DNA from 3 places in the Rhizobium sp. 25PS6 genome. Region 2 is predicted to be linked to each of the others. Evidence: predicted binding sites of a transcription regulator. Region 2 holds the regulator's gene; each other region holds the start of a gene.
The links. Region 2 encodes LexA, which represses DNA repair genes until DNA is damaged. Its sites were predicted from a motif close to TGTTCNNNNTGTGTTCNG; they were not measured.
Positions count from the first base shown of each region.

Region 1: a site for LexA is predicted at 1,646-1,663, ahead of RWK44_RS15640 (2'-5' RNA ligase family protein). Genes of this name have one in related genera too.
Region 3: a site for LexA is predicted at 1,869-1,886, ahead of RWK44_RS29270 (ImuA family protein). Genes of this name have one in related genera too.

Region 1 is NZ_JAWDIV010000010.1:24,515-28,678, reverse strand. Features, by position in the region: gene RWK44_RS15655 (oxidoreductase) at 1-90, shown strand, start outside; gene RWK44_RS15650 (SDR family oxidoreductase) at 145-879, shown strand; gene RWK44_RS15645 (methylated-DNA--[protein]-cysteine S-methyltransferase) at 915-1,478, opposite strand; gene RWK44_RS15640 (2'-5' RNA ligase family protein) at 1,750-2,349, shown strand; gene RWK44_RS15635 (succinylglutamate desuccinylase/aspartoacylase domain-containing protein) at 2,448-3,509, shown strand; gene RWK44_RS15630 (ArsC family reductase) at 3,629-3,979, shown strand; gene ybaK (Cys-tRNA(Pro) deacylase) at 4,011-4,164, shown strand, end outside.
Region 2 is NZ_JAWDIV010000003.1:199,513-203,676, reverse strand. Features, by position in the region: gene kdsA (3-deoxy-8-phosphooctulonate synthase) at 1-806, opposite strand, end outside; gene RWK44_RS05670 (VOC family protein) at 803-1,699, opposite strand; gene lexA (transcriptional repressor LexA) at 1,898-2,617, shown strand; gene RWK44_RS05660 (ComEC/Rec2 family competence protein) at 2,598-4,164, opposite strand, start outside.
Region 3 is NZ_JAWDIV010000025.1:27,439-31,602, forward strand. Features, by position in the region: gene RWK44_RS29265 (Y-family DNA polymerase) at 1-1,135, opposite strand, end outside; gene RWK44_RS29270 (ImuA family protein) at 1,056-1,808, opposite strand; gene RWK44_RS29275 (SOS response-associated peptidase family protein) at 2,217-2,726, opposite strand; gene RWK44_RS29280 (SOS response-associated peptidase) at 2,778-3,368, shown strand; gene RWK44_RS29285 (Crp/Fnr family transcriptional regulator) at 4,093-4,164, shown strand, end outside.

The DNA.
Region 1 (4,164 bases), on a different contig from region 2:
CTGAAGATCGCCCGCGAACGGCTCGATGCGCTGCGCGCAAACTTCGACGCCTGGGCGGAGACATCGCTCAGTGCTGATTTTCCCACCTGACCACCAAAACCCTCAGCCGCATCGCCAGGCGAGCGGCGTATAATGGAGCTTGAAATGTCTGATATCAAAGGAAAAGTCATTGCCATCACCGGCGCCAGCAGCGGCATCGGGGAGGCTGCGGCAAAGGTGCTGGCTGCCGCAGGCGCCCATATCGTGATCGGCGCCCGCCGCACCGAGCGTCTGGAGGAACTCGCCGGCGAAATCGCCGCAACGGGCGGGACGGTGCGCCCGCGACAGCTTGACGTCACCGATCGTTCCCAGGTGGAGGCCTTTGCAGGCTTTGCCCGCTCCGAATTCGGCCGGCTGGATGTCATCGTCAACAATGCCGGCGTCATGCCGCTGTCGCCGCTCGAGGCTCTCAAGGTCGACGAGTGGGACCGGATGGTCGACGTCAACATCAAGGGCGTTCTCTACGGCATCGCGGCGGCGCTTCCGATCATGAAGGCGCAGGGATCGGGGCAGATCATCAACCTGTCTTCGATCGGCGGCCACAGCGTGTCGCCGACGGCCGCCGTCTATTGCGCGACGAAATTCGCAGTGCGGGCGATCTCGGACGGATTGCGGCAGGAGACCGATCGTATCCGCGTGACCGTCATCTCTCCAGGCACGACGACATCGGAACTGGCCGACACGATCACCGATCCGACCGCGCGCGATGCCATGAAGGCTTTCAGGGCGATCACGATCAGCCCCGAGGCGATCGCCAATTCGATCCTCTACGCCGTCAGCCAGCCTGATGACGTCGATGTCAGCGAGATCATCATCCGGCCGACAGCCAGCCCTTATTGAGCGGCTGAGACTCAGTCAAAAAGCACCTCCGCCGCCTAAAATCCCAGCGACTGCTGGGCAGGCGGCGGCGGGGCGAGGTTGACGCCCTCGAGCTCCAGCATGCGGGTCTTCGATGACGAACCGCCGGGAGCGGAGAAGCCGCCGATCTTGCCGCCGGCCGCAAGCACCCGATGGCAGGGAATGATCAGAGCCACCGGGTTCTTCGCCATCGCCTGGCCGACGTCGCGGGCGGCTTCCGGCCCGACGCCGAGCTCCTTGGCCAGCGCACCGTAAGTGGTCGTGTGGCCCCAGCCGACACGCCTTGCCGCCGCATAAATATCCCGGAAGAAGGTATCCTGGCCGGCAAGGTCGAGTTCGACGCCGGAAAAATCCGTCTCCTCACCCTGGAAGTAACGTTTCACTGCCGCGACCGTCTCCAGCACGGCAGGCGTCGGCGCGCCGGGTTCGGCATCCGGCAGGCGGAGCAGCAGGAGCCGTTCGGTGGCCTCTGCTGACTTGGTCGGCAGCTGGAAACGGGTGATGCCGGCGTCGCTCCAGGCGATGCCGCAGAAACCGCCCGCGGTTTCGAAGATGAGATAGTGGTGCGTTGTCTCAGCCATGACACAGCCTCCGTGTTTTCGATGACCCTCAAAATCGTATGAGACGGCCGCTGTTTCAACCCGTTTCTTGCGCGCGTAAGGCGTCCGGGAAATATTGCGATGCGTCCCTCGCAATGTCGATCGAACATCCAAGTCATCCGTTCAGAGCGGATTGTATCGGAAGATTATGTTCCCTTTCTGTTCTTGTTATTCAATCCCACCGGAGTATCCTTCGCCGCGTTTTTGGAAACGGCGAGGCGGGTCATGACGACCCTGAGAACCGACGAACCAGATTTCCTTCGACTTCGAGGATGGGCGAAGTCGGCGCGGGCGACCGCGCGAACACCATAGCGGCGGACACCGGCTTTTCTTCGCTCTCTGTCCACCTGGGGCGGTTGAGCGGCAGGCGGCTTCGATCTCCTGTGATTATGGCAAGGCTTTCTCCCTTTCGGCAAAGCCGCGGCTGAAGACGCTGCATGTGACGATCATCGGCATCGACGATTATCAGGAATTGCCGGAGGGCGCGGTGTTTGCGGCGCGGCAAGCCGGCGCCACGGTGGAGGGCGCGCCGATTGCGATCACTTTCGACAGGATTATGAGCTTCAGGCGGGAAAGCAAGGCGCGACCGCTCGTGCTTTGCGGCGAAGGCGGGCGGAAGGCGCTCACCCGGCTGCATGTCCAGCTCGGCGTCGGCATGCACAATGCCGGACTGCGCCACAATATCCGCCGCGATTTCACGCCGCATATGACGCTACTCTACGACCGCAAGACCGTGCCGCCGACGAGCCTCGACGCACCCGTTTCATGGACGGCATCCGAATTCCTGCTCGTCCACAGTCTTCTCGGAAAAACCGAACATCGAATCATCGATCGCTGGCCGTTGCTCGGCTGAGGCAACGATGTCCTCCCTACTCCGGCTTGCGCTTGGCTGATTTACGCGCATAAAGCTCGGGAAACCTGTTCGGATTGCAGCCGGGGAGCGAAGACAAAATGGACGTTTCAGAGATCATCATCCCTGGAGATACGCCGGGAACGGAGTGGCGGTTGCCGGTACTGCGCTTTAAAGGCCACGATCCGAAGGCGCCGAAGACCTATATCCAGGCGGCACTGCATGCCGGCGAGCTGCCGGGAACGGTGCTGCTGCATTTCCTCTGCGAGCGGCTGCGGCGGTCGGAAAGCCAAGGCGGGATCGCCGGCGATATCACCATCTTGCCGCAGGCCAATCCGATCGGTGCGGCGCAATCGCATTTCGGCGAGCTGCAGGGCCGTTTCGACCTGGGCTCACGCACCAATTTCAACCGGGATTTCCCGCTGATCTCGATTGTCGATCGCGCCACGCTGATCGAAGATCTCGACGATTACCCGGCTACCGACAGATTGAAGCGGCAGCTGCTGCATATGGCGCTTGGCGCCGATCTGGTGCTCGACCTGCATTGCGACGATGAATCCCTGCAATATGCCTATATCGACGAGGCCTTCTGGCCGGAAGCCGCCGATCTTGCCGCTGCACTCGAGATGGAGGCCGTGCTGCTTTCGGATGGCGAAAGCTCGGCCTTCGAGGAGGCCGTCGGCTTTGCATGGAAATATGAAGTTCCCGGCGAGCGTCGGGCCCGGCTGCCCGGCAAACTCTCCGTCACAGTCGAGCTGCGCGGCAAACGCGACGTCGATCCGGTGCTGGCGAAAAAGGATGCGGACGGGCTCTGGCACTTCCTTGCGGCACGGGGGATCGTTGGCGATGGGAAGCCGGCGGCAACGGTATTTTCCGGTCCGGCCGTGCCACTCGACAATGTCGAGATCATCCGCACACCAGAAGGCGGAGCCGTGCTCTTCCATCGCGATATCGGCGAGAGGGTTGCGGAAGGCGATCTTCTCGCGACGATCGTCACCCGGCCAGGGCAGCCGGGCGGCAGCATCGACCTCACCGCGCCGCAGGACGGGCTGATCCTCACCCGAACCTCCGACCGGCTGGTGCGGCGGCGCGGCGACCTGATGAAGATCGCCTGCGACGAACCCAGCAAGGCCTCCCGCAAGGCCGGCACGCTGGAGAATTGAACGGGACCGATTTTGTCCTGCTGCGATTGTCGACGCGCTGGGGGATAAAAAGTCGTACGGCGTTTGCGCCGGCCTTCGTGCATGTTATCTCGCTGTCATCACAGGGAGATCGATCGGGCATGGCCGTCACCATCTATGGCATCAAGAATTGCGACACGATGAAGAAGGCCCGCAGCTGGCTGGAAGAACATCGCGTCGCCTATGAGTTTCACGACTACAAGGCGCTCGGTATCGACCGCGCCCATCTCGAAACCTGGATCGACCAAGCCGGCCTCGATACCGTGCTCAACCGCGCCGGCACCACCTTCCGCAAATTGCCCGATGCCCAGCGCGAGAACCTGACCCGGGAGAAGGCAATCCAGCTGATGCTCGATCAGCCGTCGATGATCAAGCGGCCCGTGCTGGAGGCGAAGGGCAAGCTGCTGGTCGGCTTCAAGCCGGAGATTTACGCCGGTGCATTCGGCGGCTGACGGCGGGCCGCTGAACTCACGAGGGAAAGAGATGTCCAAGGCCACGCGCGCGACACAGCTTCTTTCGCAGGCAGGCGTCGCCTTCACTGTCCATGTCTATGACTACGACCCCAATGCCGAGCGCGTCGGGTTGCAGGCGGCCGAAGCACTCGGCGAGGCGCCGCATCGGGTGCTGAAGACGCTGA
Region 2 (4,164 bases):
AGCAGCCGCGGCATGTCCTTGAGATAGACCATGTTCGGGCCGTCGGAAGGTGCGTTATCGGGGTCCTGATGGGTTTCGACGAAGACACCGGCAATACCGGCAGCCACTGCGGCGCGCGCCAGCGTTTCCACGAATTCCCGCTGACCGCCGGAGGATTCGCCCTGCCCGCCCGGCTGCGCCACGGAATGGGTCGCATCGAAGATAACGGGTGCACCCATCGCCGCCATGATCGGTAGCGAACGCATGTCGGAGACCAGCGTATTGTAACCGAATGAGGCGCCGCGCTCGCACAGCAGCACGTTCGGATTGCCGCTGGCATTGAGCTTCTTCAGAACGTTCTTCATATCCCAGGGGGCGAGGAACTGGCCTTTCTTGACATTGACGACGCGGCCGGTCTTGGCGGCGGCGATGAGAAGGTCGGTCTGGCGGCAGAGGAAGGCCGGGATCTGAAGGACATCGACCACCCTTGCCACCTCCGCGCATTGCTCGGCAGTATGAACGTCGGTCAGGACGGGAAAGCCGAATTCCTTCTTGAGGTCGGCAAAGACTTCCATGCCCTTTTCGATCCCGATACCGCGTTCGGCCGAGAGCGAGGTGCGGTTCGCCTTGTCGAAGGAGCTCTTGTAGACGAGGCCGATGCCTAGCTTTCCGCAAAGCTCTTTCAGCGTGCCGGCAACCATGAAGGCGTGGTCGCGGCTCTCCATCTGGCAGGGACCGGCAATCAGCGATAGACGGCCGGTATTGGAAAAGGTGACCTGGCCTTGGCCTTCGCCGATCCTGACTTCGGAATTCGTATCAGTGCTCATCGTGTTTCCTCGAAGGCGAAGAGCGTGCCCTGCCCGGGCGCGGGCTTCACCAGAATGCGATTGTTCTTGCGCGTGTATGTCACCCCGTTAGCAGCCAAATGCGCTTCTGTCACGGCAAGATCGGCGACAGCAAAGAGGATTGCCCGGCCGCGCAGGCCGCGATCTGCGGATGAGACGGCGACGTCGAAATATGCCTCCAGCCCTTCCGGCGTCATCAGGCTGATTTTCGCATTCGATGCCGCAATATCGACGCCGAAACCGGTTTTCTCGACTGCCGATTGCGCCACGGCAAGGCTGACGAAAGCAGCGAAGGCGGCCGGCTCTGGCGTGCAAAGCGCGATCTCAACTATGCCGGTGACGCCATTGGCATGCGTCTCCAGCGCCGCGCGGTCGGCCGGTAGCGGATTGACGCGCTCGACGGTGAAAAACAGGAGATCAGGCGCGCGCAGGTCGCCGGCGAAAGCCAGCTTAAAGCCGGCAATCGTCTCGGAACCGTCCGGCATCGTCATCGGCCGGGTGAACTGCAGCATCTCGCCAGCGCTCGATCCGCTGCCGACGAAATCCTGATGATCGATGCCGGCATCCTTGCTGCCGAAAGCCAGCCCCGAGAGCCCCTCCTCGCCACAGCGGAAACGGAAGGCCTGGTTGCGGGCAGTGAAGACATTACCTTGGCGCGCAGATGCGTTGCTCTCCTCGACGTTCGCAATCCCGAGCGGCTCCAGATAGGTCTTGTCGGCAAAAAAGACGCAGGCATTCTCCGTTCCGAAGGGATGGCACGCATCGGCGGCAACGGTGAAGCCGAGCTTGCCGAGCCTCTCGCGCGCCAGATCGATGTTGACGACCGGCAGCACGACATGATCCAGCGGGTGCGGTTTGGCGGAATGCGCGTTCATGATATCCCTCCTGGAAACGGCAAGAGATGTGCGATGGCGCGTCCCTCAATGCAAGACTTCTGTGCCAATCCGGCGAATGAAAATAAAAATCTCAACGAGTTGGCGCCAAGTTTTACGGAAATTTAGCTACTTGCGGAACACATATGGAACATATAGTGTCTGTTCTGGATTTGTTTCAATCACGAGGTCACAACGTCGATGCTCACGCGCAAACAACAGGAGCTTCTCCTTTTCATTCATGAGCGCATGAAGGAATCCGGCGTTCCGCCATCTTTCGACGAAATGAAGGATGCCCTGGACCTCGCCTCCAAGTCCGGGATTCATCGCTTGATTACTGCGCTTGAGGAGCGAGGCTTCATTCGCCGCCTACCGAACCGCGCCCGCGCGATCGAGGTCATCAAGCTTCCGGAGGCCTACAGCCCCAGCATTCAGCCCCGGCGCGGCTTTTCGCCGAGCGTCATCGAGGGTAGCCTTGGCAAACTGCAGCCGGTCGCCACTCCTGCTCCCGCAAAACCCGTCGCCGACAACGGCAACTCGGTCTCGGTGCCGGTCATGGGCCGAATCGCTGCCGGTGTGCCGATCTCGGCGATCCAGAACAACACCCATGACATCGTCGTTCCGGCCGACATGCTCGGTTCCGGTGAACATTATGCGCTGGAGGTCAAGGGCGATTCGATGATCGACGCCGGCATCTTCGATGGCGACACCGTGATCATCCGCAACGGCAGCACCGCAAGTCCCGGCGACATCGTCGTTGCTCTGGTCGACGACGAAGAAGCGACACTCAAGCGCTTCCGCCGCAAGGGCGCCTCGATCGCGCTGGAAGCTGCCAACCCGGCTTACGAGACCCGGATTTTCGGGCCGGACCGCGTCAAGGTTCAGGGCAAGCTCGTCGGTCTCATTCGCCGCTATCACTGACATTGGCCAGGCCGGATTCGGTAAAACTGTTGCTGCGCCAGTCATAGGCGCGATGGCGCATCCATGGCCGCGACAATGAATCGAAGGCGGTTGCCACCTCCGGGCCGGCGTCCGTGAAGCGCAACTCGACGGATCCGGTCCTGCGCAGCGTCTCGCCGGTGAAGAGCGTTGCACCTGAGCGGCAGTTGTTGAAGCGAAGGCGCACGGACGTCACGACGATATCGGCCGCGTCGCATGCCGGGCCGAGATAGGCGGCATTGTCGATGACGGTTACCACCTGACCATTGCCAAGCCTTGATGTGCACCAGGCCTTCTTGACGCAGGAAAAGCGGTTTGCGTCACCGGCCGCTGCGGCCGTCCGCATCGCGGTCCTTGCTTCGTTCTGCTGATCGCGGGAAAGCCTGACGCGGCGGTCTTCTCCCTCAGGCGGGATAGCAGGACCATCCAGCATCTTCGGCGGATTATGCCCCGGCAGGACCAGCGCTCTCTGCCACTGGTCGAAGATGAAGTCCGGCGGTCTTTCACGGTTGGAAGCCATTGCCGCCGCCGCGACGACCGCGACGAGACTGCCATCCTCCGAAATCACCAGATCCGGCGGACGGGGACCCGGCAGAAGCAGCAGGATGAGCGTTGCGACCGCGATAATCGATGTGCCGACATGGCGCAACCGGGTGCGGAGCAGCGTCAGCAGCAGAAAGCCTGCCACGGCGACGGCGAAATACCAGGCGGGCAAGCGGCCCACGTCGATATTGCCACCCCAGCCGGACACCGTCTTTGCAACCGCGATCACCAAATCGAGGCCGAATCCGACGATCTTCCAAGCCCAAACATCCAGACCGAAAGGCATGAGCAGCATCGCCAGCAGACCTGCCGGCATGATGATGAAGGAGATGATCGGCATTGTCGCGAGGTTTGCCGGCAGGCCGTAGGCGGTCAGGCGATGAAAATGCTCGATCGAAAACAGCGCGGTTGAAAAACCGCCGATCAGCGAGGTCAGGAAGACGCCGCCGAAGAAACCGGCAACCGTAACGAACGGCCTGATGATCGGCAGCTTCAGGAAGGCGTTTTCTCGGACGCGCCGGTCCTTCCACAGCTGATAGCCCGAGACCAGCGCCAATGTCGCGGCAAAGGACATCTGGAAGCTCGGTCCCAAGACCTCGGACGGCGAAATGGCAATGATGACGAGAGCGGAGAGCGCGACATTGCGCAGGCTGATCGACGGCCGGTCGAAGAAGACCGCAATCAACATGATGGCCATCATGATGAAGGCGCGTTCGGCAGAGACCGCAAAGCCGGAGATCAGGAAATAGGCGGTGACGGCGATGAGCGCGCCGGCGGCAGCGATCTTCTTCGTCGGGTAGGCCTCAGCGATGCCGGGGAAGAGGCTGAGCAGCATCCGGAAGCCGACGAAGAAGATGCCGGCCGACAGCGCCATGTTGAGACCGGAGATGGCGATGATATGAGCCAGACCGGACTGGCGCAGCGCCTCCGTCGTCGCATCCGAAATGGCGCGCCGCTCGTCCGTCACCAGAGCAGCGGCAAAAGCA
Region 3 (4,164 bases), on a different contig from region 2:
CAACCGGTGCCACCCGATACACGCGCTGCCCGCGGTTGCCGTAGATATCGATCAATGGCGTCACGTCCTTCACTTCCTCCTCGACCAGCGAGGAGGACTTCTGGCGCTCCTCCAGCGGCTCAGCCATCACCGCAACCAGGGTCAGCTTCTCGATCCCGAAACCGGGCTCGATCTTTTCCGTCCGGTCGCGAAACAGCTTTGTCAGCCAGGCGACGTCGCGCACCGGCTTCACCGTGCCGGCGCGGATTGCCTGCCGCGTACCGTCAACCTTTTCGACGACCAGGTCGGCGCGGCGAACACCAAGGCCGCGCCTCTGCAGTTCCTCGATCAGTTGCACGACCAGCCGGCCGACATATTTGTTGATGGTTTCGGCAGCACCGATCGGCTCGGCGAAGGCGCGGCTCACCTCGACGAGCTCGGCGGTGCGGATCGGATCGATCGGTTCGCAGATGCGGCCGAACATCTGATCCAACCGCCGGCCAATCTCCGGACCGAAACGAAGCGTCAGCGGCGCGCGTGGCGTGTTGGCCAATTCGCCGATCGTCTGGAAGCCGAGCGTGCGCAGGTCGCTGACGACTTTCCCGGGAAGGCGCAGCAACGATATCGGCAGCTTTTCGACCGCGCGGACGGTCTCACCTGAAGGCACGATGACCGTTTCGCGGCTGATGGCGCGGGCGCAGGCGTGGGCCGCACCCCAGGTGTCGGCGATGGCGACACGTGAAGTAAGCTTCTTTGCCAGGAACTGATTGGCGATCTTCGTCACCATGGAAAGTTCGCCGCCTTGCAGGTGATCGGCACCCTCGGTGTCCATGACGATGCCGTCGATCCCATCGACCGCGACGATCGGCGAATAGAGCGTCAGCGCCCAAAGGGTAATGCGTTCGAGTGCTGCGGCATCCTTTGCAGGATCCGCATCGACCAGCATCAGACCGCGGAACAGCGCCTGCGCTTTGGCCGCCGGCATGCCGACATGCACGCCGGCTTTCCTGGCGGCCGCGTCGGCGGCCGACACCCAGCGTTTCGAGCCGCTCCTGGCAACCACGGCGATTGCCTGTTCAGGCGGAATAGACGGATCGGCGCGACGAATGCGATCCGTCGGCAGATCCGGAAGATAGATCGAGACGACCCTTGTCATCGCACGCCCTCACGAGAAACTCAGCACATTCACCCGCTTTCACGCGCATCAATTCCAGCAACCATTGAGCCCTCCCCACACCCGGCACCGGCAATTCCTCCGACGGCATGACGCTGACCCGCCACCGCGTGGTCGACGCCGTCGGCTGGCCGAAATCATTCGCCTCCGTCTGCCGTCGCCAGCGTCGCACAGCGAGCGCCATCGTGCCCGTTCGCTCAGCCGCCAGCTGCAGCCGGCGCGAGCCGACCATCGGCAGGCGAACGAGTTCACCGACGACGGCGCCGAGCCCGCCGAAGGACAGCCCCTCCTCCATATTGGCGAGCACGTCTTCCTCCTTGTCGGATTCGACAAAGATCACCCGGTCGGGATGGAGACCGACCTCAGCGAGCGCCGGAAAGAACAGGTCCGGACGTGTCAGGCACCAGACGATCGGGCCCTTCGTGCGTGCTGCGATGCCCGCCGCAAACAGGGCTGCCGCCGCGCCATCCACCGTGCCCGATCCGCCGCCTGCAAATTCGTGTAGGGCGCCATGGGCAAGGCCACCTCCCGGCAGGACTGCATCGATTTCCGGCACGCCGAATGAAAGACAGCCAGCCTTTCTGGCTGACACGCCTTCCAGCGAGGCGATGCGCTCGCGCAGATCGGAAATCACCCTTTCACGGGCAGCAGTCATTATTCACGGCTCTCTTCACGGTCGTGTTGGCGGCCGACATCATGTCGAACAAAATGCGGATGTTCTCTTTCTGTTCCCACCCTATAAAAGAGTCAAGCAACCGGAGGAATGGGAATATTATCCTGAACATTAGAAATCAGCAGAATACCCATGAGAATCAGCCCAATAGCGGCGGCCGACTTTTTTTCCGAGCGTTTGCGAGCGCTAATCCCTTTGTGTGAATTGCGGGGACAAGTCGGCATCGTCGTGTCGTGTCTGCAATTTCTTCTCGATCCCCACGCCTGAAGGCACCCCGCCGACACAACTTCGCGGATCAAGCGGCTCGACGGTCATGGCCCCCCGCCCGACGTGTTGCTGTCCTCACTGGCGCAACGCAGGTGATAAAGCGCCGCAGTTGCGGCTCGCGCTTTAGACTGCCAGCGATGACTGGAACGGAACGTTCGAAAGAGGCTTGACGCGGAATGTACCTGCCGGGAGTGGCCGCAGGATTTCCTCTTCCGGTAGAAGCCCATCGAGCCAGTCCATCTGCTGATCACGCGTCAGCACCGCCATCTGCCGGTCATGATAGGGCGCAATGTCGGCATTCGCCTCGATGGTCAGGATGGCGTAGGCTTCCGGCCAGCCATGGGACGCCTGCCGCCAGATACCGGCGAAATAGAACCAGTCACCGTTCTTGAGCGAGAAACAGAAGTTCCTCGCTCCACTGCGATGGCGAAACTCGGATGCCGGCACCAGGCAGCGGTGCGTTAGAAACGTCCTTCCTTTAGAGCGGACGACATTGGCCGCGCGTAGGCCGCCATCGAGCGGACGCAACCCCCAGGGCACCTCCACCATCTCCACATCGCCGTCACGCCGTCTTATGATGACGCGGCGCTCGTCGAGCGGTGCGTCGGACTGGAAAACCTTCGCGTTCATCATATGTAGAACATAGCAAGAACCACGCTTCACAACAAGAACTGCGAGGAAAGCATGTGCAATGATTATCGGCTGATGGTGGACGTGGCGTCGATTGTGGAGGACTTCGCCCATCTCAAGATCAAGATCCGCTTTGGTGAAGGTGCACCGAACATTGAGGCACGCGAAGACATCAAGATTACAGATATAGCGCCGATCATCCGCACACTCGAGGGAACGCGCGACGAGGCGGACCTCGTCCGCCGCCGGTGGAGCTGGCCTGGCCGGAACAAGCGGCCGGTCTATAATTTCCGCTCCGATGGACGCGAGTTCGATTCTAACCGATGCCTGATCGTCGCCGATGGTTTCTACGAGTTCACCGAACCAACCGAGAAAGGCAAAAAGCGCAAGGACAAGTGGCTGTTCACCAAGAAGGACGAACCAATTTTCTGCATCGCCGGCATCTGGCGCGAGACGGATGACGTCGGGCAAGCCTTCGCCATGCTGACGATGGAGCCTGGCCCGGATATCGCGCCTTACCACGACCGGCAGATCGTCATACTTGAGCGGGACGCCTGGGCCGACTGGCTCGATCCATCTGTCTCGGCGAAGTCTCTGATCAGGCCGCTTCCCGCCGGCACCCTCAATGTCGAGCAGGTCGGCTGACGCGCTTTATGTTTCCATCACCTCATCTCAACGGGCTGAATTGGAACAAAATGCGGGCTGGATGCTTCTCAGTTCCGAGGTCCGTGCCGTGTCAACCGGACGTGACAGGGATGACGAATGTAGGCATTTTTGCGGTTTCCACTTGCGGCCAACGAAGCGGCAGTCGAGCATCCCACCTGTCCAGCGCGCGCCTCAGCTCCGTCGAGTTGACCTTCCCTGCCCCATCTCAGAGCACATCTCGATGGTGTAACGTGGTCAGGAAAACAAAGTGGCTTACGAGCCTGATATGGCTATCGTCTTCAATATGTGGCAAAGGCGGTGATCGTCAGTTTCCGCGGCGTCACGGTCTATCTGCCGGGTCCCTATGCTGACCGAAAGGCGGCCGTCCTGACCGCCGAAGCGCATTGCCGCCGACTTGGCTGGCGAGATTGATTGCGATTTATGTCAACGATCCACAAAAGGCAGATATTAATATTAGGAATCGCTCGTCCTTTCGCAATGAGCGCGCATGCCGAGGCAAAATGTGCTAAGGTCTTTGCCAGGTATCGAAAGATCGCTACCGATTTCTCGTCGCTGGTTGTCAACAATTTCAGCGGCTTATGTGCGGTTTTGTCATAAACGCACAGTTCCTTGGGACCTATGGTCAAACCAACGGCCGTCCCGTAGTTTTTCACCAACTCACAGGCGTTTGGTTTTGACATCCAAGCTCCCATGCGGAGCCGCTATGACTCACCTTGACCAATCGACTGTCGAAAACACCCTGCTGAAAATGTTGAGCGCGGACCGCTTCGCACGC